One region of the Macrococcus sp. GL_134 genome, then DNA from elsewhere that is predicted to be linked to it. Evidence: predicted binding sites of a transcription regulator. Region 1 holds the regulator's gene; the other holds the start of a gene.
The links. Region 1 encodes Rex, which represses fermentation and respiration genes when NADH is low (regulators of the CRP and FNR family bind a similar motif). Its sites were predicted from a motif close to TTGTGAAATATTTCACAA; they were not measured.
Positions count from the first base shown of each region.

Region 1 (12,718 bases):
TTCGGAATTGACGTCTGACATATTGTATTCAGTTTTGAATGTTTATACATTCAAATGGGCCTATAGCTCAGCTGGTTAGAGCGCACGCCTGATAAGCGTGAGGTCGATGGTTCGAGTCCATTTAGGCCCACCATTAATAGTTTAATATATTCCAGTGATTTGGGGGCTTAGCTCAGCTGGGAGAGCGCCTGCTTTGCACGCAGGAGGTCAGCGGTTCGATCCCGCTAGTCTCCACCATTATTTTAAAATGTACCTTGAAAACTAGATAAGCAATGAAGAAGAAAAAAGATTTTACCAAGCAATACCGAGTGAGTTCATTTTATGAATTCTTGAAATCGCGCGTCTGCATTCATGCAGACATCACATTATTAATAACAGATTAAGTTATTAAGGGCGCACGGTGGATGCCTTGGCACTAGAAGCCGATGAAGGACGTTACTAACGACGATATGCTCTGGGGAGCTGTAAGTAAGCTTTGATCCAGAGATTTCCGAATGGGGAAACCCAGCATGAGTCATGTCATGTTATCCATATGTGAATACATAGCATATGAGAAGGCACACCCGGAGAACTGAAACATCTAAGTACCCGGAGGAAGAGAAAGAAAACTCGATTCCCTGAGTAGCGGCGAGCGAAACGGGAAGAGCCCAAACCAGAGTGCTTGCACTCTGGGGTTGTAGGACACTCAATACGGAGTTACAAAGGAACAGTTTAGACGAATGATTTTGGAACAATCAACCAGAGAAGGTAAAGGTCCTGTAGTCGAAAAACTGTCCCCTCCTGAGTGGATCCTGAGTACGGCGGAACACGTGGAATTCCGTCGGAATCCGGGAGGACCATCTCCCAAGGCTAAATACTCTCTAGTGACCGATAGTGAACCAGTACCGTGAGGGAAAGGTGAAAAGCACCCCGGAAGGGGAGTGAAATAGAACCTGAAACCGTGTGCTTACAAGTAGTCAGAGCCCGTTAATGGGTGATGGCGTGCCTTTTGTAGAATGATCCGGCGAGTTACGATTTGATGCAAGGTTAAGCAGTGAATGCGGAGCCGCAGCGAAAGCGAGTCTGAACAGGGCGAATGAGTATCAGGTCGTAGACCCGAAACCAGGTGATCTACCCATGTCCAGGTTGAAGTTCAGGTAACACTGAATGGAGGACCGAACCGACTTACGTTGAAAAGTGAGCGGATGAGGTGTGGGTAGCGGAGAAATTCCAATCGAACCTGGAGATAGCTGGTTCTCTCCGAAATAGCTTTAGGGCTAGCCTCGCATGATGATTACTGGAGGTAGAGCACTGTTTGGACTAGGGGCCCCCCTCGGGTTACCGAATTCAGACAAACTCCGAATGCCAGATAATTTAATGCGGGAGTCAGACTGCGGGTGATAAGGTCCGTAGTCGAGAGGGAAACAGCCCAGACCACCAGCTAAGGTCCCAAAATATATGTTAAGTGGAAAAGGATGTGGCGTTGCCCAGACAACTAGGATGTTGGCTTAGAAGCAGCCATCATTTAAAGAGTGCGTAATAGCTCACTAGTCGAGTGACGCTGCGCCGAAAATGTACCGGGGCTAAACATATTACCGAAGCTGTGGATTGTCCTTACGGACAATGGTAGGAGAGCGTTCCAAGGGCGTCGAAGCATGACCGCAAGGACATGTGGAGCGCTTGGAAGTGAGAATGCCGGAGTGAGTAGCGAAAGACGGGTGAGAATCCCGTCCACCGATTGACTAAGGTTTCCAGAGGAAGGCTCGTCCGCTCTGGGTTAGTCGGGACCTAAGCCGAGGCCGACAGGCGTAGGCGATGGATAACAGGTAGATATTCCTGTACCACCTAAGATTGTTTGAACGATGGGGGGACGCAGAAGGATAGGCGATCGTACTGTTGGTTATGTACGTCCAAGCATCAAGACTGAGCATCAGGCAAATCCGGTGCTCATCAAGGTTGAGATGTGACGGGGAGCGAAATTATAGTAGCGAAGTCGTTGATTTCACACTGCCAAGAAAAGCCTCTAGTTAGAAATTAGGTGCCCGTACCGCAAACCGACACAGGTAGTCAAGATGAGAATTCTAAGGTGAGCGAGCGAACTCTCGTTAAGGAACTCGGCAAAATGACCCCGTAACTTCGGGAGAAGGGGTGCTTTTTAGGGTGCAAGCCCTGAAGAGCCGCAGTGAATAGGCCCAAGCGACTGTTTATCAAAAACACAGGTCTCTGCAAAACCGTAAGGTGACGTATAGGGGCTGACGCCTGCCCGGTGCTGGAAGGTTAAAAGGAGTGGTTAGCATCTGCGAAGCTACGAATTGAAGCCCCAGTAAACGGCGGCCGTAACTATAACGGTCCTAAGGTAGCGAAATTCCTTGTCGGGTAAGTTCCGACCCGCACGAAAGGCGTAACGATTTGGGCACTGTCTCAACGAGAGACTCGGTGAAATCATAGTACCTGTGAAGATGCAGGTTACCCGCGACAGGACGGAAAGACCCCGTGGAGCTTTACTGCAGCCTGATATTGAAATTCGGCACAGCTTGTACAGGATAGGTAGGAGCCTTTGAAGCGTGAGCGCCAGCTTACGTGGAGGCGCTGGTGGGATACTACCCTGGCTGTGTTGACTTTCTAACCCGCACCACTTATCGTGGTGGGAGACAGTGTCAGGCGGGCAGTTTGACTGGGGCGGTCGCCTCCTAAAGAGTAACGGAGGCGCTCAAAGGTTCCCTCAGAATGGTTGGAAATCATTCGCAGAGTGTAAAGGCACAAGGGAGCTTGACTGCGAGACCTACAAGTCGAGCAGGGTCGAAAGACGGACTTAGTGATCCGGTGGTTCCGCATGGAAGGGCCATCGCTCAACGGATAAAAGCTACCCCGGGGATAACAGGCTTATCTCCCCCAAGAGTTCACATCGACGGGGAGGTTTGGCACCTCGATGTCGGCTCATCGCATCCTGGGGCTGTAGTCGGTCCCAAGGGTTGGGCTGTTCGCCCATTAAAGCGGTACGCGAGCTGGGTTCAGAACGTCGTGAGACAGTTCGGTCCCTATCCGTCGTGGGCGTAGGAAATTTGAGAGGAGCTGTCCTTAGTACGAGAGGACCGGGATGGACATACCTCTGGTGTACCAGTTGTCGCGCCAGCGGCATAGCTGGGTAGCTATGTATGGACGGGATAAGTGCTGAAAGCATCTAAGCATGAAGCCCCCCTCAAGATGAGATTTCCCAACTTCGGTTATAAGATCCCTCAAAGATGATGAGGTCAATAGGTTCGAGGTGGAAGCACAGTAATGTGTGGAGCTGACGGATACTAATCGATCGAAGACTTAATCAATTTTATAGATTATCGGCATTGCCGGTTGAATCTCTTCTTCATGCCTATCTAGTTTTGAGGGTATATTCCCCGTCTGTCTGGTGACGATGGCAGAGAGGTCACACCTGTTCCCATACCGAACACAGAAGTTAAGCTCTCTAGCGCCGATGGTAGTTGGACTGACGTCCCGTGAGAGTAGGACGTTGCCGGGCAGAAATATGATGCGATGAGCCGCACTCGAGACCGTTCAGGTCTCTTTTTTTTGCGTTCTTCCGATTGATCTGTGATAAGGCCGCGACTTTTCAATCAATTTGTCATCAACAATGGCCAAATCATAAGATGTTCAACCCTTCAAGATGTTACAATAGATATTATTAATTAACGTAGGTGAATGTATGAAACTGATAATCAACTCTTTAGAAGAAATGAAAACACTATCATCACATTTGGCGCATCTTGCATCGCCTGATGATGTTTATTTATTGAAAGGTGATCTTGGAGCAGGGAAGACGACGTTCAGTCAGTTTTTCGGTCAAGCACTGGGTGTGAACAAAACAATCAGCTCACCGACCTTTACGATTATTAAAAGCTATTCAGGACGGCTTCCTTTTCATCATATGGACTGTTACAGACTAGAGGATAGTGATGAGGATCTAGGTTTTGATGATTACTTCTACGGTGAAGGTGTGACGCTTGTTGAATGGCCGCAGATGATTGAAGAATTTCTGCCCCCCGGCTATTTAACGTTGACTATTGAACGGATTTCAGATGATTCACGCCAAGTGACTGTTGAAGCGCACGGGGCGCATTACGAAAATTTACTGGAGGCTTTAACTCATGAAATTACTCCATATTGATACAGCGAATCAGCCGTTATCTGTCAGTGTCAGTGATGGTATCGAAGTACTTGCTGAATTCAACAGTGCCAAAAAGATCAATCATTCTATTACATTGATGCCTGCAATTGAATATGTGATGACCTATGCAGGACTTCAGATGAGTGATCTTGAAGGTATTGTTGTCAGCAAGGGGCCGGGTTCTTATACTGGACTCCGCATTGGTGTGACGACTGCTAAGACGCTTGCTTATACACTTAATATTCCATTATATGCTGTTTCATCATTGAAAGCACTCGCGGCTACGGTCAGAATGCATGAATTTCTGCTGGTTCCTGTCATTGATGCACGACGCGACGCGATTTATACGGGGATCTATCGATACAAAGGTATCCATATCGAAACTATTAAGGAAGACAGCTACATGACGATTGATGAACTGAATGATTATTTAAAGGTACAGCATTTACCCTATATGTTTCTTGGTATGGATGCCATCAAGTTGAAAGATCAGTTAAAAGGGCCGTATTTCTACTGTATTCCTAGAAGTGTGGAAATGCGCCGCTTAATTGACACCACACAAGATGCAGTCGATGTTCATACATTTGAACCGACTTATTTAAGAATATCGGAGGCAGAACGCAATTGGCTGAACAATCGGGATTGACTATAAGAAAAATGACTGTCCATGATGTCTCTGCAGTCTACGATATTGAACAGAAGAGTTTTCCGTCCGGCTCATGGACGCAGGATGCTTTCTATCACGAACTTGAGAAAAATGAGTTTGGTCATTATTTTGTCATGACTTTGGATGAACGAGTGATCGGTTACCTTGGGCTGTGGATTGTCATTGACCAAGCACAGATCACGACGGTAGCTATCGATGAATCACTGCGTGGTTATGGATACGGGCAGCTGCTTCTTGAATACGTGATGAACTACGCACGCGAAAGTTGTGAAATGATGAGCCTTGAAGTCCGCGAAGAAAATGTCGCGGCAAGACATGTGTATGAAAAATTAGGATTTTCGTATGGTGGTATAAGAAGAAATTATTACGGTGAAGGCCAGGATGCGAAAGTCATGTGGGTGAGGTTAAGAGATGAATGATATAACAATTCTAGCAGTAGAAACTAGCTGTGATGAAACAGCGGTCAGTGTGGTTAGAAATGGCCGTGAAGTGTTAAGTAATAGTGTGAACAGTCAGATTGAGTCACATCAGCGTTTTGGTGGGGTTGTGCCTGAGGTTGCGAGCCGTCATCACGTCGAAAATATTACGCTTGTCATTGAAGATGCTTTGAACGCAGCGGATGTATCGATGGATGACATCGATGCGGTTGCAGTCACTGAAGGTCCGGGTCTCATCGGTGCGCTGCTGGTCGGTATCAATGCAGCAAAAGCACTCGCCATCAGTCATAATAAACCGCTGATTCCCGTCCATCATATTGCCGGTCACATATACGCGAATCATATTGTAACGCCGTTGACATTCCCGCTTCTGGCACTCATCGTCTCAGGGGGACATACAGAACTAGTTGTGATGCGTGATCATCTTGATTTTGAAGTGATCGGTGAGACGCGTGATGATGCAGTGGGAGAGGCTTATGACAAAGTGGCCCGCACTATCAATCTCCCGTATCCAGGCGGGCCTCAAGTCGATCGTCTGGCGGCTGCAGGGCGTGATACATTGAACTTTCCGAGACCGATTCTTGACGGCTATGACTTCAGTTTCAGCGGCTTGAAGAGTGCTGTCATCAATACACTGCATAACAAAAAGCAGAAGGGGGAAGAAGTGGACCCGGCAGACGTCGCAGCCAGCTTTCAGGCAAGTGTGGTCGATGTGCTGACTCAGAAGACATTCGAAGCACTTGAAGCATATCAAATTCAAGAATTGATTGTCTGCGGCGGCGTTGCAGCTAACAGTGGTCTGCGACAGCGTCTGACTGAAGCAGCAGGAGACCGTATAGTGCTGCATATTCCACCGCTCAATCTCTGTACAGATAATGCTGCAATGATCGGTGCTGCCGCTTATTTCTTATATCTACAGCAGCAGTTCACAGATTTCAGCTTAAACGGCAAAAGTTCAATGGATTTATAAGACATGGAGACATGTCTTTTTTGTTGATTTTCATCATTTGTAAACAGAACATACGTACCTGTACACAAGTTGTTAACATATTGTGTATAAGTTCAGCGCTGTTAGTCATTTTACACGAAAATAAACCGATGAAATTAGTAATAATCTGTGGATAACTAGGATAACTTTGTGGATTGCTTTATTTACCTTATTTAGTTTGTGGATAACAATGTGTACAAAAAAAGAACCGGAAATTACTCCGATTCTTCAAGAATTGCTTCAAGCTCTGCCCATTGGTCCATGGCAGATTCCAGCTTTTCCTGCGCAGCTACCATTTTTTGGTGCAGTTCATAGCTTTTCTGACTGTCATTGAATATATCCGGCAGCGTCAATGTCTGTTCGATATCTGCAATCAGTGCTTCCTGTGCTTCGATATCCTGTTCGAGCTTAAGCCGCGTACGCTCCATCTTGCGGCGCTCTTTTCGCATCTGTTTGTTATCTTCATAGCTGGTCGACTCAATTAAAGCCGCGTCTATTTCACGTTCTTCAAAGGCTTCATGGGCGGCACGTTCTTCTTCTTTTTCGGTGAAGTATGTGTAATCGCCGAGGAATATGGCCGCACCTTCTGAAGTTACATTGAGTACTTTTGTGGCGATACGGTTGATGAAGTAGCGGTCGTGCGATACGAACAGCACAGTTCCAGCATAGTGGATGAGTGCTTCTTCCAGTATTTCTTTTGCATCGATGTCCAGATGGTTGGTCGGTTCATCAAGTATGAGAACATTGTTATTTTCAAGACTGAGTTTAGCGAGCTGCAGCCGTGCTTTCTCGCCTCCTGATAAGTCATTGATGGCTTTCTTGACGTCGTCCTGGACGAACAGGAAGCGGCCGAGTACTGCGCGAATATCTTTCTCCGGCATCGTCGGATAATACTGCCACAGTTCTTCCAGCACTGTATTCGTAGAACTGAATTCTGCCTGTTTCTGATCATAGTAGCCGATAGACACATTGGCACCATATTTAATATCGCCGCTAAGAGCAGGGAGCCGTTTCGCGATTGTCTTGATCAGCGTTGTCTTACCGATACCGTTCGGGCCAATGACAGCAATCGCATCCTGTTTTTTGACGTCAAATGAAATCGGTGCTGTAATCGGCGCATCGTAGCCGACTTCCAGCGCAGTTGCCGTCAATACGTCGTTGCCTGATTCACGGTCTATTCTGAAATTCAAGTTGAGGGAATGGTCATCGAGTTTAGGCGCTTCGATCCGGACCATCTTCTCAAGAACTTTGCGCCTGCTTTTTGCCATGCCTGATGTCGAGGCACGCGTAATATTTTTCTGTACGAACGTTTCAAGACGCTCAATTTCCGCCTGCTGCCGCTCGTATTCCGCTGTCATTTTTTCATAGAAAGCATCACGTTCTACTATGAATTTCGAATAGTTGCCGACATATTTTGTGACGCGGCCGAGTGCTACATCATATACCGTGCTGACCACTTTGTCCAAAAAGAAACGGTCATGAGATATGACGATGATCGCACCTTGATAAGTCAGTAAATAATTTTCGAGCCATGCAGTGGTCTGCATATCCAGATGGTTGGTCGGCTCATCGAGCAGCAGCAGGTCTGGTTCCTGCAGCAGCATTTCAGCGAGTGCAAGACGTGTTTTCTGACCCCCGGAGAAATAATCAATCTTCTGATTGAAGTCATCTTCAGTGAAATTCAAGCCGGTCAGCACCGTTTTGATTTTATGATCGTATTTATAACCATCTTCTGCTTCGAAGGCGGCCTGTAGTTTTTCGTATTCTGCCAGCTTGTTCTGATAGGCTTCACTGTCAGCATGTGCACTTTGACCACTTAAATAATCGGCGATACTCTGTAATTTCTTTTCCATCTCAACAAGATGAAGAAATGGTTTCATCATGGCTTCATACACTGTACCATCAGCATTCAATGTCATCTGCTGCGTCAAATAGCCCATGCGGATGTTTTTCGCGAGCATTAAGTGACCGCTGTCGTAGCTTTCCACACCTGCTAATATTTTCATCAATGTCGTCTTACCGGCACCATTCCTGCCGACTATGGCAACGCGGTCATTGGTTTTTATTTCGAATTTGACATCGGTGAACAGTGTGTCACCTGCAAATGATTTAGTTAATTGGCTTGCCTGTAAAAGAATCATGTTTTCCACCTCTATTGTATTTTACATGAATAATGCGTGAGTGGGAACGTCAAACCATGTCACATAACTTTCACATAGTAAACAGCCGTGCTGCATGGTATAATGAAGTGCTGTGAATTATATCACATATTTATAGAAACTGGGTGATCAGGATGTCCAAAAATGAAATGAAAATTCCTAAAGCCACCCTTAAACGATTACCGCTTTATTATCGATTCGTGGACACATTGTATAATTCCAATGTGGACCGCGTCTCATCCAAGGAATTAAGTGAAGGCCTGCAGATTGATTCAGCGACCATCAGACGGGATTTTTCTTACTTTGGTGAACTCGGTAAGAAAGGATACGGCTATAACGTCTCTTACCTGCTTAATTTCTTCAAGACGACGTTGCAGCAGGATGTGATAACGAAGGTGGCAATCATTGGAGTGGGTAACCTTGGAACTGCTTTAGTCAATTATAACTTCACGGTCAGTGACCGTATGCAGATTGCGGCGGCTTTTGATGCTGATCCAACTGTGATTGGCAAGCAGATAGGCAATATCAACGTTCAAGATATCGAACACTTTGAGGTCAGTATTGTTGAGCAGAATATTCAAATTGTGATTCTCACAGTTCCAGGAGCTGCTGCCCAGTCACTAGCAAATCGAGTGACAAAAGCAGGAATAAAAGGTATATTAAACTTTACACCGGAACGTTTGACAGTACCTGCTGGTATATACGTTCATCATATTGATTTAGGCATAGAATTACAGTCGTTAATATTCTTTATGAAAAATCATTAGGAGGAAGATAGATGTTCTTGATCTCTACATTAGGTTTTGCTTCACCAACGATTCTCGTATTTCTTGGTATCATTGCCTTGATTATATTTGGTCCTAAGAAATTGCCGGAATTCGGCCGCGCTATGGGTTCTTCACTGAAAGAATTCAAAGATGCGACAGACGGCATTATGAAAGACCATGACAAAGACGATAAAGACGTTCGTAAATAAGCTGAAAACGGCAGGTGTTTGCCGTTTTTTTTATGAGGAGGGAGATACCTCAAATGAATAAAGATGATTTAACCATTGTAGAACATTTAGAAGAGTTGAGAAAACGATTGATGATCATCGCTTATTTTCTTGCAGGTGGTGTACTCATCGGGTTCTTTTTCGGTAAAAGAGTCACTAAGTTTTTAACGAAAGATGATCTGCCAAGTGAAATCACATTGAACTATTTCAAAGTGACAGATCCATTGACCATCTATATTACGGTGATCATGCTGATTGCGATCATCATCATTTCACCCGTCATTCTATACCAGTTATGGGCATTTGTATCGCCCGGCCTGCATCCGAAAGAACGAAAAGCGACGCTCAGCTACATTCCTGTCAGCATCGTGCTGTTTCTGATCGGACTGACGTTCAGCTATTTGGTCATCTTCCCGTACATGATTCACTTTACGATTGGTCTCGCGTCTGAAATGGGAGTCAATCAATTGATCGGCGTCAGGGAATACTTCAATGAACTGCTGAAGTTCACCATTCCGTTCGGGTTTGTCTTCCAGCTGCCGATTTTATTGTTGTTTTTGACGAGACTGGGTATTATTTCACCGGCATTTCTTAAGAAAAACCGAAAATATGCTTATTTCATATTGATGGTACTCGCAGCTATTATCGCACCACCGGATGTCATCACGTATATCATCTTTGTGCTGCCGATGATGCTGCTGTATGAAGTCAGCATCCATATTAGTAAGATTGGGTACAGGCAGTTCTTAAAAGGGGAACAACAGCAGCTTGAAGAAGAACTCAATAAAGATTAACCATCTCGAAGCGGGATGGTTTTTTTTTGTCTTCATGCTAAAATGATAATGAGATCACAAGAAGGAGTCATGACAATGGAATGGACGAGAGAGATGCGTTACAGAAAGTTGACCGAAGTACCTGAAGCGGAGTATCAGGAGCTGCTCGAGCAGACAAAGCGTGCACCGTGGCGTCAGCATTATCATATTCAGCCGCCGACAGGACTACTGAACGATCCCAATGGTTTTGTCTATTATAACGGGGAATATCATCTATTCTATCAATGGTTTCCACTAGGTGCAGTTCACGGAGTCAAATACTGGTATCACCTGACTTCACAAGACTTGGTGACTTTTACATCGCACGGGGTGGCACTGGCACCAGACACAGCATTTGATTCTCATGGCGTATTCAGCGGGTCTGCCATCGTGGTAGATGATGAGTTGAACCTCGTGTATACAGGGAACCATAGAACAGCTGACTGGGAGCGGATTCCTTATCAGCTCACAGCGGTACTTAATGCAGATGGTGATTTCATTAAGCGTGAACGCCCGATCATTACAGGTCCGCATAAAGGATATACGGAACATTTCAGAGACCCAAAAGTATGGTATGAAGACGGATACTATGCGGTAATCGGTGCGCAGCGCAGCAACGAGACAGGAACTATTGTAGTGTACCGCTCTAATGACTTTAAGGACTGGGCATTTGTCTCTGAACTGAAGACAGATTATACAGATTTCGGCTACATGTGGGAGTGTCCTGATTACTTTGAACTGGATGGTCATGATGTTGTCCTGTTCTGCCCGCAAGGCATTGATAAATATGAAGATCAGTTCTGGAATATATATCAGTCAGGTTATTTGATAGGTAAGCTGGACAAAGAGAATTTCATTATGACTCACGGCGACTTCACTGAGCTGGATAATGGCTTTGATTTCTATGCGCCGCAGACGACATGCGACAAAGACGGCAGACGGATTCTTATCGGCTGGATGGGTCTGCCTGATACTGATTATCCAACTGATAAAGATAATTGGGCGCATTGTCTGACATTGCCGCGTGAGTTGACGATTGAACAGGGCAGGCTGAAACAACGGCCGCTGAAATCGCTGGAGCGCCGCCGCGGCACTGTCGAGACGGCGGAAGGTTATGCTATGAAACATAACATCAAACTGCATCCGTATGAAGGTCACTGCTATGAGCTGATTGTTGATATTCTGGATAATGAATCGACGGAATTTTATATTGAACTCAGAGTATCTAAACGAGAAGCGACCCGGCTTATCTATAACACATTAGAGCGCCGGTTCACACTCGACCGCACAGACAGCGGTGCTCTCAGCCGGGACGTTGACGGAACTACACGTTCAGTCGTGCTGGACAGCGATCTAAAGCAGCTGCAAATATTTGTAGATGAGTCGAGCATTGAAATCTTCCTGAACGACGGAGAACGGGTGATGACGTCTAGAATCTTCCCATCTGACGATGCAACAGGAATCAGAACATCGACCGAATCAGGGCAAGTGTACTTCAAATTTACGAAATACGATTTATCAAATCCACCTGAGTCATCAAGGAGGTAGCTGGATGTTCTCGGTATGGCATGAGATATCAGAGAAGAGTGTGACCTTTACCCCTGCTGATAAGAAACTGGCAGCTGTCATTATGGTATGTCCGGAACAAGTGATTGAGCTGACCATCAAACAGCTGGCAGAACGTGCAGAAACGAGTGAAGCGGCTATCGTCCGTTTCAGCCGCAAAATAGGGCTTTCCGGCTATCGTGAGCTGAAGCTGAAGCTTGCACGTGAGCTGGACGATACGCATGTCGAACTGAACAATCATAAAGTAATGCTGGAAGACAGTACACAAGTACTGACACAAAAAGTATTCAATAATGCGATCAGTGCTCTTGCTAGAACCGAGAAACTGATGAAGGCTGATGATCTACAGGCGGCAGCAGAATTGATCAGTGGTTCCAGCCAGCTGCTGCTGGTAGAGTCAGCAGAAATGACTGTGATGAGGGATTTCAAAACAAAGCTGATGACACTGAATAAACGGGCAGATGTCGTCACTCATTACAGCACAGCGGCAGTCATCATGGCACACATGAAGCAGGAAGATACAGTGATTGTATCGGTCGCAGTCAATGATGATAGTCAGCGCGCAGTGATAGAACAAGCTGCAGCCAAAGCATTGAATATCATCATGCTCTGTCAGACAGAACAGCATCCGCTGCGGCCATACGCAGACGTTGTCCTCCTTACATCAGCTGAAGAAAATCAGCAGCATATCGCGATGATGAACGGCCGTATCATCCAGTTCGTTGTTCTCGACTGTCTGTACATGAAACTGCGGCAAATGATGTCAGAAACGGTGACCCATTACATATCGGGAATGACCCGTCCCACTCATGCAAAATAAACAGGCAGCCTATCAGGCTGCCTGTTTGACGTCGTACAAAGATCAATTATTTTTTGATGATCAGACGGTTTTCTACTGGTGCGATTTCTTTAGGACCTGGCGCTGAACCAATTGAACCGAATGGCATTTGAGCAATC
Region 1 covers NZ_CM174409.1:1,700,254-1,712,971, reverse strand. The annotation lists tRNA gene AC3IPL_RS08965 (tRNA-Ile) at 57-133, shown strand; tRNA gene AC3IPL_RS08960 (tRNA-Ala) at 162-237, shown strand; rRNA gene AC3IPL_RS08955 (23S ribosomal RNA) at 378-3,302, shown strand; rRNA gene rrf (5S ribosomal RNA) at 3,379-3,493, shown strand; gene tsaE (tRNA (adenosine(37)-N6)-threonylcarbamoyltransferase complex ATPase subunit type 1 TsaE) at 3,677-4,138, shown strand; gene tsaB (tRNA (adenosine(37)-N6)-threonylcarbamoyltransferase complex dimerization subunit type 1 TsaB) at 4,119-4,784, shown strand; gene rimI (ribosomal protein S18-alanine N-acetyltransferase) at 4,796-5,224, shown strand; gene tsaD (tRNA (adenosine(37)-N6)-threonylcarbamoyltransferase complex transferase subunit TsaD) at 5,217-6,212, shown strand; gene AC3IPL_RS08925 (ABC-F family ATP-binding cassette domain-containing protein) at 6,446-8,371, opposite strand; gene AC3IPL_RS08920 (redox-sensing transcriptional repressor Rex) at 8,524-9,156, shown strand; gene tatA (twin-arginine translocase TatA/TatE family subunit) at 9,168-9,365, shown strand; gene tatC (twin-arginine translocase subunit TatC) at 9,419-10,177, shown strand; gene AC3IPL_RS08905 (glycoside hydrolase family 32 protein) at 10,253-11,743, shown strand; gene AC3IPL_RS08900 (MurR/RpiR family transcriptional regulator) at 11,748-12,581, shown strand; gene AC3IPL_RS08895 (nitroreductase family protein) at 12,628-12,718, opposite strand, start outside.

Region 2 (12,718 bases), 990 kb from region 1:
CCTGTATAAGTAATAGCGACAGCTTCCTGGCCACGTTTTTTAAGACCAAGCGCAACGCCCGCTGTTTGAACATATTGAGCACCGATGATAATTTGAGGTGCAAGTGCGTTCATACCTTCCGGGAACTGACTTCCAACAAAGTGACCACGTGACCATAAGAATGCTTTAGTCAATGGCAGACCTTGCCAGATTAATTGTGGAACATCTCGATAACCAGGTAGAATCCAATCTTCTTTCTCCAGTGCATAGTGTGAGCCAAGTTGAGATGCTTCTTGTCCAGCTGTCGGCGCATAGAAGCCAAGACGTCCTTGACGGTTAAGAGAAATTGAACGTTGGTCAAGCACACGTGTCCAGACCATTCTCTCCATTAATTCAACTAACTGCTCATCAGTTAAGTCCGGCATAAATGCCTCATTTACTACGTTTCCATCCAAATCTAAAACTTGAACTACTTCAAATTTAGACTCGATCTCATTAAGAACTGCTACTGCATCGAATGGTGCTTGTTTCTTCGAAGCCATCCAATTCACCAAACCTTTCGGATTTAATATAATTTCTTTACTAAGTCATTTTACCATATAACTGTAGCAGTGTTAAATAAAAAAAATTGAATGAACAAAACTACAAACGACAACTGTTTCATTAACTGTATTAGTATTTATTTCACTGCTGTTATATATCAAAATTTAGTTTTTATTTTTGGTTTAATATATCAATGACATCTTGCTTTTCTTTTTCAAGGGCTTTTGAATTTTCAGTATATGAATTCGTTAACGTTTGGAAGTCTGCTGTAATTTTATTCAGCTGATCGATTTTTTGATTGACATCTTTACCAGAAGGTTTCTTCTTCTGCAAATAAGTAAAAATCTCTTTTTCCTTCGTTAAAATCTTCTCGTATGATGTCATCAATTTGTCATGAGTTTCATATTTAATTTCCATTTTATCTACAATATCTTCTGCTTCGTTCTTGTTGTTCTGATTGTCAACCTCCTTAGCAAGCGACAAAGCTTTTTTAAACTCTGCTTCAGATTGTGCAATGGCATCTTTTTCTTCTTCTATAACTGTCTTTCTTTCATCTGCGTTGGCATCTAATTTCTTAGCCGTCGCATGAATAGTCTTGATACTGCCTTGATTAATTTTATCGAACATCTCAACCTTTTCGCTTTCAAGTTGACCTAGTTTGTCACTTGTCTGCACGATAGATTTTTCCTGTTCATTTGCTTGTTGAACCTGCTTATAGAAGGTTTCAAGCTGTTCATTTTCATTGCCACACGCTGATAGGAACAATACAGACAAGCACATGGCAGCAATTTTATACTTTGGCATCGTGTTACCTCCTTATGATTTCTTTATCATAGTAGCGGTTTTTATCGATTGATTCAATCATTTGGTGGAAGCAGCATATGCTCTCTGTTATATTAATACCAAGGAGTGATAATATGTTGACAATGAAAGATATAATAAAGGACGGTCATCCAGGACTGCGTCAAAAAGCACAGGAGGTCAGCCTTCCTCTCAGCAGTGAAGATCGAGAGACGATTGACGCTATGCTCGAATTCATCAAAAACAGCCAAGATGACGAGATTGCAGCAAAGTACCAGCTGCGAAGTGGTGTCGGTCTTGCAGCACCACAATTGAACATTAACAAAAGAATGCTGGTCATTCATTTCTTTGATGACAAAAAACAAGATTATATTACCCATCAATTAATTAACCCTAAAATTGTCAGTCACAGTGTCGAGAAAAGTTATTTACCTCAAGGCGAAGGGTGCCTGAGTGTCGATGAGAATATACCAGGCCTCGTCCACCGTTACGCTAGAATCACTGTCAAAGGATTTACTCCTGAAGGCAAGGAAGTGAAACTGCGGTTAAACAGTTTTGCAGCCATCGTCGCACAACATGAGATCGATCATCTGAACGGGGTCATGTTTTATGATCACATTAATCATGACGACCCATTCTCGCCTGAACCTCATTCAATGCCTGTTGAATAAAATCAGTCCCTCTTTAGCAGAGGGACTGATTTATTATATAAAGATATCTGTTCGTTCGTGAAACGACCAGTGGTGGTCATCCAAATATTTTTTCAAGGTGTTCATTTCTTCAATCGTCAGCCATTCCGGATCTTTGTCATGCGGAGCGAGGTGCGGTTCTTTATGCTCATGTGTCTCCGGAAAATACACATAGGTCATAACCACTTCTTGACCTCTTCTATTAAATTCTACATGGCTTAATGATTTCGTAGGATGATGAAACTCGTTTTGAATGTCCTGCTTGATCTTTTCTAAGTTTGCCATATTGACCACCCTTATATCAGTTCTAAATTTTTGAATGCTTGAAAGAGTCCGTCCTCATCTACATGGCCGGTCACATAATCTGCGACTGTTTTTAATTCTGCGACGGCATTTCCCATCGCAATGCCAGTCCCAGCCCACTGTATCATTTCGAAGTCATTGTTTCCGTCTCCGATTGCAATACAGTCTTCACGGCTGAAACCCAGTTTGTCAGCAAACTGCTTAATTCCTTCAGCTTTTGAGCCGTTGCTTGGTACGACATCCCGACTGACTTCGTGCCAGCGATAAAATTTCAGTTTGTCATACTGATTGTCATAGAGATGATCTTCCTTGCTCTCATGAAATAACAGCGCTTGATAAATAGCATTATCATCGAAATATTTATCCGCATAGCGCGGGTGTGCTAATTTGATGGATGATAAGCTTTCCTCAATGTGTTGATGATAATCAACATTTGACACCATTTCATGATGTGAGAAGAATACCATTGGATGATGATGGTCCACTGCCTGCTGTTCCAGCTGACGAAGCGATTCAATATCCATCGGGTTTTTAAAAATGACTTCATCATTATAGACGACATATTGACCATTAAATGCTACATAATTCGGGATATCGGTATCTGCACATACTTTCTCAAGCGTAAACGGTGCTCTTCCGCTTGCAATTGCCAGTATATGTCCATTATCTTTCAACTTATTGATTGCTGTATGTGTTGCTTCAGGTATTTCAAGATGACTATTATAGATTGTTCCATCGACATCAAAAAAGATTAATTTACGTGTCACACTACCGCCTCCATTTTTTTAATCATACAAAAGATTGTAACTAAACTCTAGTTTTTAAGTTAAAGGCTTTACACTCACTCTCAACATCATGTAAAATAACAGTACTCATACATTTATTATAAATGTCTTGTACGGTTTGAATTAGCCCTAGACTACCTAGGGCATTCTTTATGTAGTTTAAATTTATTAGGAGGCTATACCATGGCAATTTTTAAAGTATTTTACCAAGAAGACAGAAGTGAAGTAATTATCCGTGAAAATACACAAGTGAAATATGTAGAAGCAGAAACAGAAGAACAAGTGAGAAAATATTTATCAGATCGCCCTTACAATATCGAATTTGTTCAAAAACTGGAAGGTGCTCATCTTGAATATGAAGAAAAAGCATCGAACTACCAAGTGGAGACTATTTAATGAATCTTCTTCAAAAAAATGAAGTAGGTGTTTTTGCTTTAGGTGGAATGGGCGAAATCGGTAAAAACACTTATGCTATTGAATATCAGGATGAGATTGTCGTCATTGATGCAGGAATCAAATTCCCTGAAGATGAACTTCTAGGCATTGACTATGTGATACCTGACTATTCATATTTAGTTGAAAACCAAGATAAAATCAAAGGACTTTTTATTACCCATGGACACGAAGACCATATCGGCGGCGTCCCGTTTTTATTGAAACAGCTGAACGTCCCTATTTACGGTGGTCCACTTGCTCTAGGTCTGATTAGAAATAAGCTGGAAGAACATCACTTATTAAGAACAGCATCACTTAATCCAATCAACGAAGACAGCGTCTTTGAATTTAATCATCTAAAAGTATCCTTTTATTTAACAACACATTCTATTCCAGAGGCATACGGTGTGGTTGTGGAAACGCCGGAAGGAAAAATTGTTCATACGGGTGATTTCAAGTTTGACTTCACACCAGTAGGCGAACCGGCGAACATTGCCCGGATGGCTTCGCTCGGTGATGAAGGTGTACTGTGCTTATTATCAGACTCAACGAACGCTGAAGTACCGAACTTCACTATTAGTGAACGAGAGGTCGGACAGAATGTCGAACAGATTTTCAGAAAGTGTACGGGCAGAATTATTTTTGCTACTTTCGCTTCAAACATCTATCGCGTTCAGCAGGCCATAGAAGCTGCTGTTAAATTCGACCGTAAAATCGTTATCTTCGGTCGTTCAATGGAAAACAACATTAAGATTGGCACTGAACTCGGCTATATCAAAGTACCCCCTGAAACCTTTGTGGAAGCTAACAAGATCAACAGTATTCCTAAACATAAACTGTTGATTCTATGTACCGGTTCACAAGGAGAACCGATGGCTGCACTTTCGCGTATCGCTAACGGGACTCATCGTCAAATCAGCATCATTCCAGAAGATACAGTCATCTTTTCATCTTCACCAATTCCAGGTAACATACGCAGCGTCAACCGCACAATCAATGCATTGTATAAAGCTGGTGCGGATGTTATTCATGGCAAGCTGTCCAACATCCATACATCTGGGCATGGTTCACAAGAAGAGCAGAAGTTAATGCTGCGTCTCATTAAACCAAAATTTTTCATGCCGATTCACGGTGAATATCGCATGCAGAAACTGCATGGTCAGTTAGGGATCGACTGTGGTGTCGATCCTGACAATGTCTTTATCCATGAAAACGGTGAAGTTCTAGCATTGACTAGAGATTCTGCGAGAAGTGCAGGCAAAGTTCAGTCCGGTGATATTCTAGTAGATGGAAGTGGCATTGGTGATATCGGTAATGTCGTTATTAAAGACCGTAAAATCTTATCTGAAGATGGTCTTGTCATCGTCGTTGTCAGCATTGACTTGAAAACAAAGCAGCTGCTGGCTGGCCCGGATATCATCTCAAGAGGATTTGTCTATATGCGTGAGTCCGGTCACCTTATTTACGATGCACAGCGCCGCTTAAAACGTGTTGTCATTGAAAAATTGAATAGCTCTGACCATGTGGAATGGCACCATATTAAAACTGCTATATCCGAGGAACTCTCACCTTATTTATACGAAAAAACGGAACGTAATCCGATGATTCTTCCAATGATCATGGACGTCAAACAATAAAAGCATCCCTGCTGCGCAGGGATGCTTTTTAATCGTTTGCTATTTTTTTCTCGAAGCGGTTCAAATCATTATCATGTCCGATGACGATTAAAATATCGCCTCGTTCAATGACTTCGTAAGGATCAGGAGAAACCAGTATTTCTTTTCCTCTTTTTAATGCGATAATATTCAATCCATAATTTGCACGGACATCAAGATCAAGAATAGTATTACCTTGGAGCATCTCTCCGGCACGTATTTCGACAATAGAATACTGATCAGCAAGTTCAAGATAATCAAGGACTGATGCACTTGCCAAATTATGGGCGATACGACGTCCCATATCACGCTCGGGATGTACGACTGTATCAGCACCAATTTTATTCAGAACTTTGGCGTGATAATCATTTTGAGCTTTAGTAGTTACTTTCTTAACCCCTAGATCTTTAAGGATTAAAGTGGTCAATATACTTGCCTGGATATTATCACCGATTGCTACAATGACATGATCGAAATTCCGTATTCCTAGACTTTTCAGCACTGCTTCATCTGTTGTATCTGCTATCACAGCATGTGTTGCAATATCAGCATATTCATTGACCCGGGCTTCATCATTATCAATGGCCATTACATCTACGCCGAGTGCATTTAATTCACGGACAATGCTGCCGCCAAATCGACCAAGTCCAATTACTACAAATTCTTTATCCATATGTCCCTCCGCTACTTCTTATTACCTTTAACATAATCTGCATCAAAGATAAATAATCTCAATAACAATAGTAAAGAAGGAACAAGTAAAAGTAAACCTAAAATAAACACTACGACTAAGGCGAATGCCATGTTATCATTGACGACTGCTGTATCAATATTGACATAAGGATACAAAATATACGGCAGTTTACTTAATCCATATCCATAGAATGCCAGAGCAAATTGCACCATGATCATGATAAATGCTAAGCCATGATTCTTTTTCATCCAGATCAGCACGACAGCAATAATGAAAAATACAATACTTAGTCCGAACATCCACCAGTAATGTGTCACAGCCTCATTAAAGTGCTGTTCATTATGTTGTCTTAAGCTCAAGAAGACAAACTGGCAGATAATCAGCATTGGACCGGCCCAAATCAGGAACCATTGACGCATTAACTGATACGCTGCCTTATCCCCTGCTTTATCCGCATAATAAGTAAGAAATCCGGATGAAATATATAGGACAGAAATCACTGCTAAAAACACGACTGCCCATGCATAAGGACTCATTAACAGCTCCAGCCAGTCCAGAGCTACTCCTTCCGACGTCTTCTCAATAAATCCACCTTCAGAGATAGATAGAACTGTTGAAAATGCAGCTGGTATCAACAGACCTGTCATCCCGTATAAAAATATCCATGCAAACTTAGAATCCTTACCGTAAGTTTCAAACGCATAAAATGCCCCACGAATAGATAACAGCAGCAATGCGACCGTTCCTGGTATCAGTAATGTTGATCCAAAGTAATACGCTGTATCAGGAAAAAATCCTACTATTCCAACAAAGAAGAACACGAGGAAAACATTCGTAACTTCCCATACCGGATTCAAATATCTTGAAACAAGGCTGCTGATCAAGTGGTCTTTCTTAGTAAATTTAGCATAGAGCATGAAAAAACCTGCCCCGAAGTCTATCGCTCCGACAATGATGTATCCGTATAGGAAGGTCCATAATACAGCAATACCAATATGTTGATAATCCATTATCATTTCCCTCCTACAAGTGCTTCGTTTTGTTTAACATCCAGTTCAGCAGGTTTATCTCTGAACATTCTAATAAGCACATAAGCGCACGAGTACCCTAATACAGCATAGAGTAAAGCAAATGCTATGAGTGCAAGTGATAAGCCATCAGCATGAGTGGCACCTTCAGCTACTTTCAAGTATCCTCGTAACAGCCATGGTTGTCTTCCCATTTCAGCGAGGAACCAGCCGAATTCAATGGACAGCATACACATTGGACCTGTCAGTGCAATCATATAAAGAATAAATGGATGTTCCGCAATACCCGGCTTAAATTTCTTCAGTATAAAGTAGAGAATGGAAATTGAAAAGGCAAACATTCCGAAGAACACCATTAAATCAAAGAAATAATGAATGATGAGCGGTGGGCGTTCATCTTCAGGAATTTCATTTAATCCTTTGACTTCAGTATCAAAACTGTTATCTGCAAGGAAGCTTAAGACTCCAGGAATTTTAACTGCGCCTTTAACTTCCTGTGTTTCGGGATCCAGTATACCGAACAGAACAAGATCCGCTTGACTTTCCGTCTCAAAGTGCCATTCCATTGCTGCCAATTTCTCCGGTTGTTCGTTGTGAAGGAATTTGGCAGATAAGTCTCCAGCAGCAATCGTTAAAATACTAAATAACAGACCGGTCAGCATCGTTATCTTCAAGCCTTTAAGATGATAATTTCTATCTCCAGGAAACTTATTGCGAAGAATTTTGACAGCAGCAATACTTGCCAGAATAAAAGCTATAGTCATTCCACCTGTTGCTACTACGTGAAACGCCCGCACAAAGAATGATGGGTTCAACATCGCAGCAATAGGATCGACACCTGTCATTTTACCATTGACGATTTCAAAACCTTGTGGTGTATTCATAAATGAATTGACACTTGTAATAAACAATGCGCTCATAGTCGATCCGATGATAATCGGAATATTTAGCAGCCAGTGGAGCCATCTATTTTTAAATCGATCCCATGTATATAAGTAAATACTTAGGAAAATGGCTTCAAAGAAAAATGCAAATGTTTCCATAAAGAGTGGCAGCGCAATTACTTGTCCACCAAGTCTCATAAAGGTCGGCCAAAGCAGTGATAACTGCAGACCGATGATCGTACCTGTTACTACACCTACTGCAACAGTAATCGTAAATCCTTTTGCCCAACGTTTAGACATCGCTAAATAACGTGCATCTTTTTTGTAGAGCCCAAGACCTTCCGCTATCATGAACATGACAGGAAGTGCGACCCCGATTGTTGCAAATATTATATGAAACGCAAGCGTCATTGCTGTTAACAGACGACTTAAAACAACTGCATCCATCGCTTTCCTCCTAATTGTGATTTTTATCACAAATTGATATAAATCCATTATAACGAATTTCACATGTGATTTCTATTGATAAACTCGCTGAAAATGTGACAATAAAATTGCGAATTTGTCATTACTTCATTTGTATTCTCTATTAATAAAGGGTATATTATTAACATTCTAAAAAGGAGTTACAACGATGAACATTACACTATATACTCAGAATCAATGCCCTCCGTGTGAATATATCAAACATTATTTCACCGAAAGATCAATTAAATATACGGAGAAAAATATCAGCCATCCAGCATTTCGTCGAGAAATGATAGCACATGATGCATTCAGCACCCCGCTTATCATTATAAACGATGAAGTCATTCGGACTGTAGATATTGCGGAAATTGAACGTGTGCTGCAGGAGGAGTGTCATGATTAATCAGGCTGTCCGGCTGTTCCTTAAAATAAAACCTCGTTTTCTTTATTCTGATGCGGAGGATGTTAAGATTCGGAATTATCGTCTCCCACTGTTGAATCAACCGCATGAGCGCCCGTTAAGAATCGTTCATATTTCCGATCTGCATATTGGATTTAACTATACCTATGAAGATTTGATCTATCATATTAAAATCATCAATCAACTTCAGCCCGATATCGTTTTGATAACAGGAGATCTATTTGATAAGATCGATATTTATAAAGGTAAATCAAAAGCATTTTCACCGTTGCTGAGAACCATTAAAGCACCACTTGGCGTTTATTTCACTTACGGCAATCATGACCAGCGGAGCAATCACACGCACAAAATTCAATCGGTCATTGAAAATAGTGGAATCCATCTTTTGAACAATTTTGGTCGAACCATTGATTACGATGGTGAAGCTATCTATTTAGGTGGGACTGACGATATATTAAGTAGTAAAGGCAATGTGATTCAAGCACTGAAAAACAGAATCAACGATGAGCAGGTCACTCTCATGATGGTCCATGAACCTGACTATGCAGACTATGTTAATCGCTTCAAAGTAGATTTACAGCTATCTGGACATACACATGGCGGTCAGATCAGAATCCCCTTTATAGGCGCGCCGGTTCTTCCAAAACTCGGCAAGAACTATGTCAAAGGGTTATATGAGCTCAACCAAATGCTGCTCCATGTCTCTCCGGGACTCGGTACCACCCATCTGCCGGTCCGCTTCTTCTGTCCTGCTGAAATTACTTTACTGGAGCTGGAAACAAAAAAAGATATTAAGTGAACTCACAGTTCACTTAATATCTTTTATTTTACACGGTTTACCAGTTCAATGACTTCTTCCTGTGTCGCACAGTTCAAAGCCTGTTCTGCTAATTTTTTCATTTCAGTCTGATTTAAGTTTTTAATTTGACGACGTGCTTTAAGGATACTTGTCGCACTCATAGAAAATTCATCTAATCCTAAACCAAGCAATAATGGAATAGCAGTTGTGTCGCCCGCCATTTCACCACACATCCCTGTCCATTTACCTTCTTTATGACTCGCGTCAATGACTTGTTTCACAAGACGAAGGATGGCCGGATTATAGGGTTGGTATAGATACGATACACGTTCTGACATGCGGTCTGCTGCCATTGTGTATTGAATCAGATCATTAGTACCGATACTGAAGAAATCTACTTCTTTAGCAAAGATATCCGCCATAGCAGCAGTTGATGGTATTTCAACCATGATACCTAACTCAATATCATCAGATACTTTAATTTTATTATCTATGAGTTTACCTTTTTCTTCTTCAAGAATCGCTTTTGCTTCACGGAACTCATTGATTGTCGCAATCATCGGGAACATGATGCTTAAGTTGCCGTGAGCAGAGGCACGTAATAAGGCACGCAATTGTGTTCTGAATATGTCCTGCTGATCAAGACATAGACGAATTGCACGATATCCTAAGAAAGGATTCATTTCATGCGGCAAGTTTAAATACGGCAGTTCTTTATCGCCACCAATATCAAGCGTACGAACAACCACACGTTTATCCTTCATCTCCGACAGAACGCGTTTGTAAGCTTCATACTGTTCATCTTCTGAAGGCATATTATCTCTGCCCATATAAAGGAATTCTGTACGATATAGACCGATACCTTCAGCACCATTATTGATGACACCTTCTAAATCATTAGGTGTTCCAATATTAGCTGCAAGTTCGACGTGTAAACCATCTTTTGAAGTCGTGTTGTCATTGACTAACTGTTTAAGCTCTTCTTTTTCCTGAATAAAGTTCGCCTGCTTCTGTTTGTAAGCGATAATAGTTGTCTCATCAGGATTGATAAGGACTTCACCTGTTGAACCGTCAACAATGACCATATCGCCGTGCTTGACAACATCAGTAATGTTTTTAGTCCCTACTACTGCCGGGATTTCAAGAGAGCGGCTCATAATAGCCGAGTGGCTTGTCCGGCCACCGATATTAGTCGCAAATCCTTTGACAAATTCTTTGTTCAGCTGTGCCGTATCAGATGGTGTCAAGTCATCCGCGATGATGACTACACTTTCATTGATTGTCGTTGGATTCGGCAGTGTCACACCTAATATATGAGCCAGCACACGTTTGGACACATCACGAATGTCCGCCGCACGTTCTCTCATATACTCATTATCCATTGATTCAAAGATCGTCACAAAATTATTTGATACCGTCATCAATGCCGCTGCAGCATTAGATTGGTTCGTACGAATATCTTCTTCGATAGGTTGGATCAATTCTGGGTCTTCCAATACTAATAAGTGAGCATCAAAAATAGCTGCTTTATCCGGGCCAAGAGCAACTTCTGCATTATTTCTGATTTGCGTCAATTCAACTTTTGATTGATTGATGGCCGCTTTAAATTTAACAACTTCTGCTTCACTATCAGTGACAGTATCGTTAGTGTAAGATAAGTCCGGTTCTACTAAAAGATAGGCCTTCGCAATGGCAACGCCATCAGAAGCACCTATACCGTTTAACATATTAGACATTACTCAGTTAAACCTTCTTTAGTTAATACGTCTGAAATTGCTTGAAGGGCTTCTTTTTCATCGCTACCTTCAGCATAAATAGTAATTTCAGCATTTTTACCTACACCAAGACTCATAACACCCATAATTGATTTTAAGTTTACTTTTTTACCGTTGTATTCTAATTGAACATCTGAATCGAACTTGCTTGCTGTTTGTACAAGCATCGTTGCAGGACGTGCGTGAATACCAGTTTCATCAATAATTACATAAGATTTTTGTTCCATAGTTATATTTCTCCTTTGGCCGCATAATTATGCACTTTTTTTTATATATAAACTGAAACGGTCTATACAGTGAATAGAATAACAAATTATAGCGTTAACTTCAATTGTTTGATACTTAAACTTAAAATGTCTATCGATAATGTGATGCACGATTATGCTGCAGCATCTTTAATCAAAGTACGGGCCACTCGTTCACACTTTTCGATATGTGCAAGTCCCATACGTTTCATCATATAATAACTGATGGAAGCAGATATAGCTTGTCCAACGATAGGAACCCACTTAGACTGTTTGGCGAGCTCTCGTCTTGCCATCGCTTTGAAGATCACTGCAATCAGTGATTTTGAAATTCTTTTGCCGATGAACTCGCTGCCCTGCTTAGCTGCAGTTACCATAACTTTTTGTTTCAGCTCATCCGTCATACCGCTGACCTGCTTATAACTGAGTCCATACGTCCGGTTAATCTGCTCAATCAAGTCAGTCATCAACTTCATATCAATACCAACATCAAGTCCAGGAATAGGAACAACTGCCCCGGCTGAACTCATCAATGATTTATTTCTGATTAAATTTTCTGCCGCTTCGCGGCGCTCAATCAGTTCAGTCTCATTGACCGGTAAATCATTTTTCTCCATCTCTATCTTTTTGGCACGATTTAACTTTTTGGAAACATTATTAATCACCATATCCATTATACCCATGTCGTCACTCCTCGATAATTGTTTTCATGAGTTAATTCCCTGAATCAGCGATCATTAATCCAAAAACTTTACGAGAACCACTTTTAAATATTTAGAAGGTTTGTAGTGATTAGTAGTCTTAAAATCTTTAGGGAGGCCCATCACTTCAACGAATTTAAAATCACGGCTCTGCTTGTCAAGTGCAGCTTCTATCATCTTCTTGAATTGCGGCAGCGTATAGTCACTGGCATTCGTACTGAGCAGCAGGTAGCCATTTGCGCTGACGATCGGCTCTGCTCCCGAAACTAATTCATGATAATCTTTTTTGACACTGAAGCGCCGTTTTTTAGATCTGGAAAAGCTCGGTGGATCAATGACAATTAAATCATATGACAGTTTTTTTCGGTAGCAGTATTTGAACATATCAAAAACATCGAGTGTATATCTGTAGTGATCATCGAGCGTCAACTCATTCAATGCAAAATTCTGTTCAATGAGTTCAAGCGATCGTTTAGCAATATCTACACTTGTTGTCAGCATGCCATTTTTAGC
Region 2 covers NZ_CM174409.1:710,892-723,609, reverse strand. The annotation lists gene pdhA (pyruvate dehydrogenase (acetyl-transferring) E1 component subunit alpha) at 1-521, opposite strand, end outside; gene AC3IPL_RS03800 (YkyA family protein) at 694-1,326, opposite strand; gene def (peptide deformylase) at 1,440-1,994, shown strand; gene AC3IPL_RS03790 (hypothetical protein) at 2,028-2,297, opposite strand; gene AC3IPL_RS03785 (Cof-type HAD-IIB family hydrolase) at 2,309-3,082, opposite strand; gene AC3IPL_RS03780 (DNA-dependent RNA polymerase subunit epsilon) at 3,284-3,496, shown strand; gene rnjA (ribonuclease J1) at 3,496-5,172, shown strand; gene AC3IPL_RS03770 (potassium channel family protein) at 5,201-5,863, opposite strand; gene AC3IPL_RS03765 (cytochrome d ubiquinol oxidase subunit II) at 5,875-6,894, opposite strand; gene AC3IPL_RS03760 (cytochrome ubiquinol oxidase subunit I) at 6,897-8,243, opposite strand; gene AC3IPL_RS03755 (glutaredoxin family protein) at 8,431-8,667, shown strand; gene AC3IPL_RS03750 (metallophosphoesterase) at 8,660-9,484, shown strand; gene ptsP (phosphoenolpyruvate--protein phosphotransferase) at 9,508-11,220, opposite strand; gene AC3IPL_RS03740 (phosphocarrier protein HPr) at 11,220-11,486, opposite strand; gene AC3IPL_RS03735 (DUF697 domain-containing protein) at 11,639-12,187, opposite strand; gene AC3IPL_RS03730 (class I SAM-dependent rRNA methyltransferase) at 12,242-12,718, opposite strand, start outside.
Region 2: AC3IPL_RS03760 (cytochrome ubiquinol oxidase subunit I) is a predicted target of Rex. The motif match lies at 8,258-8,275, and genes of this name have one in related genera.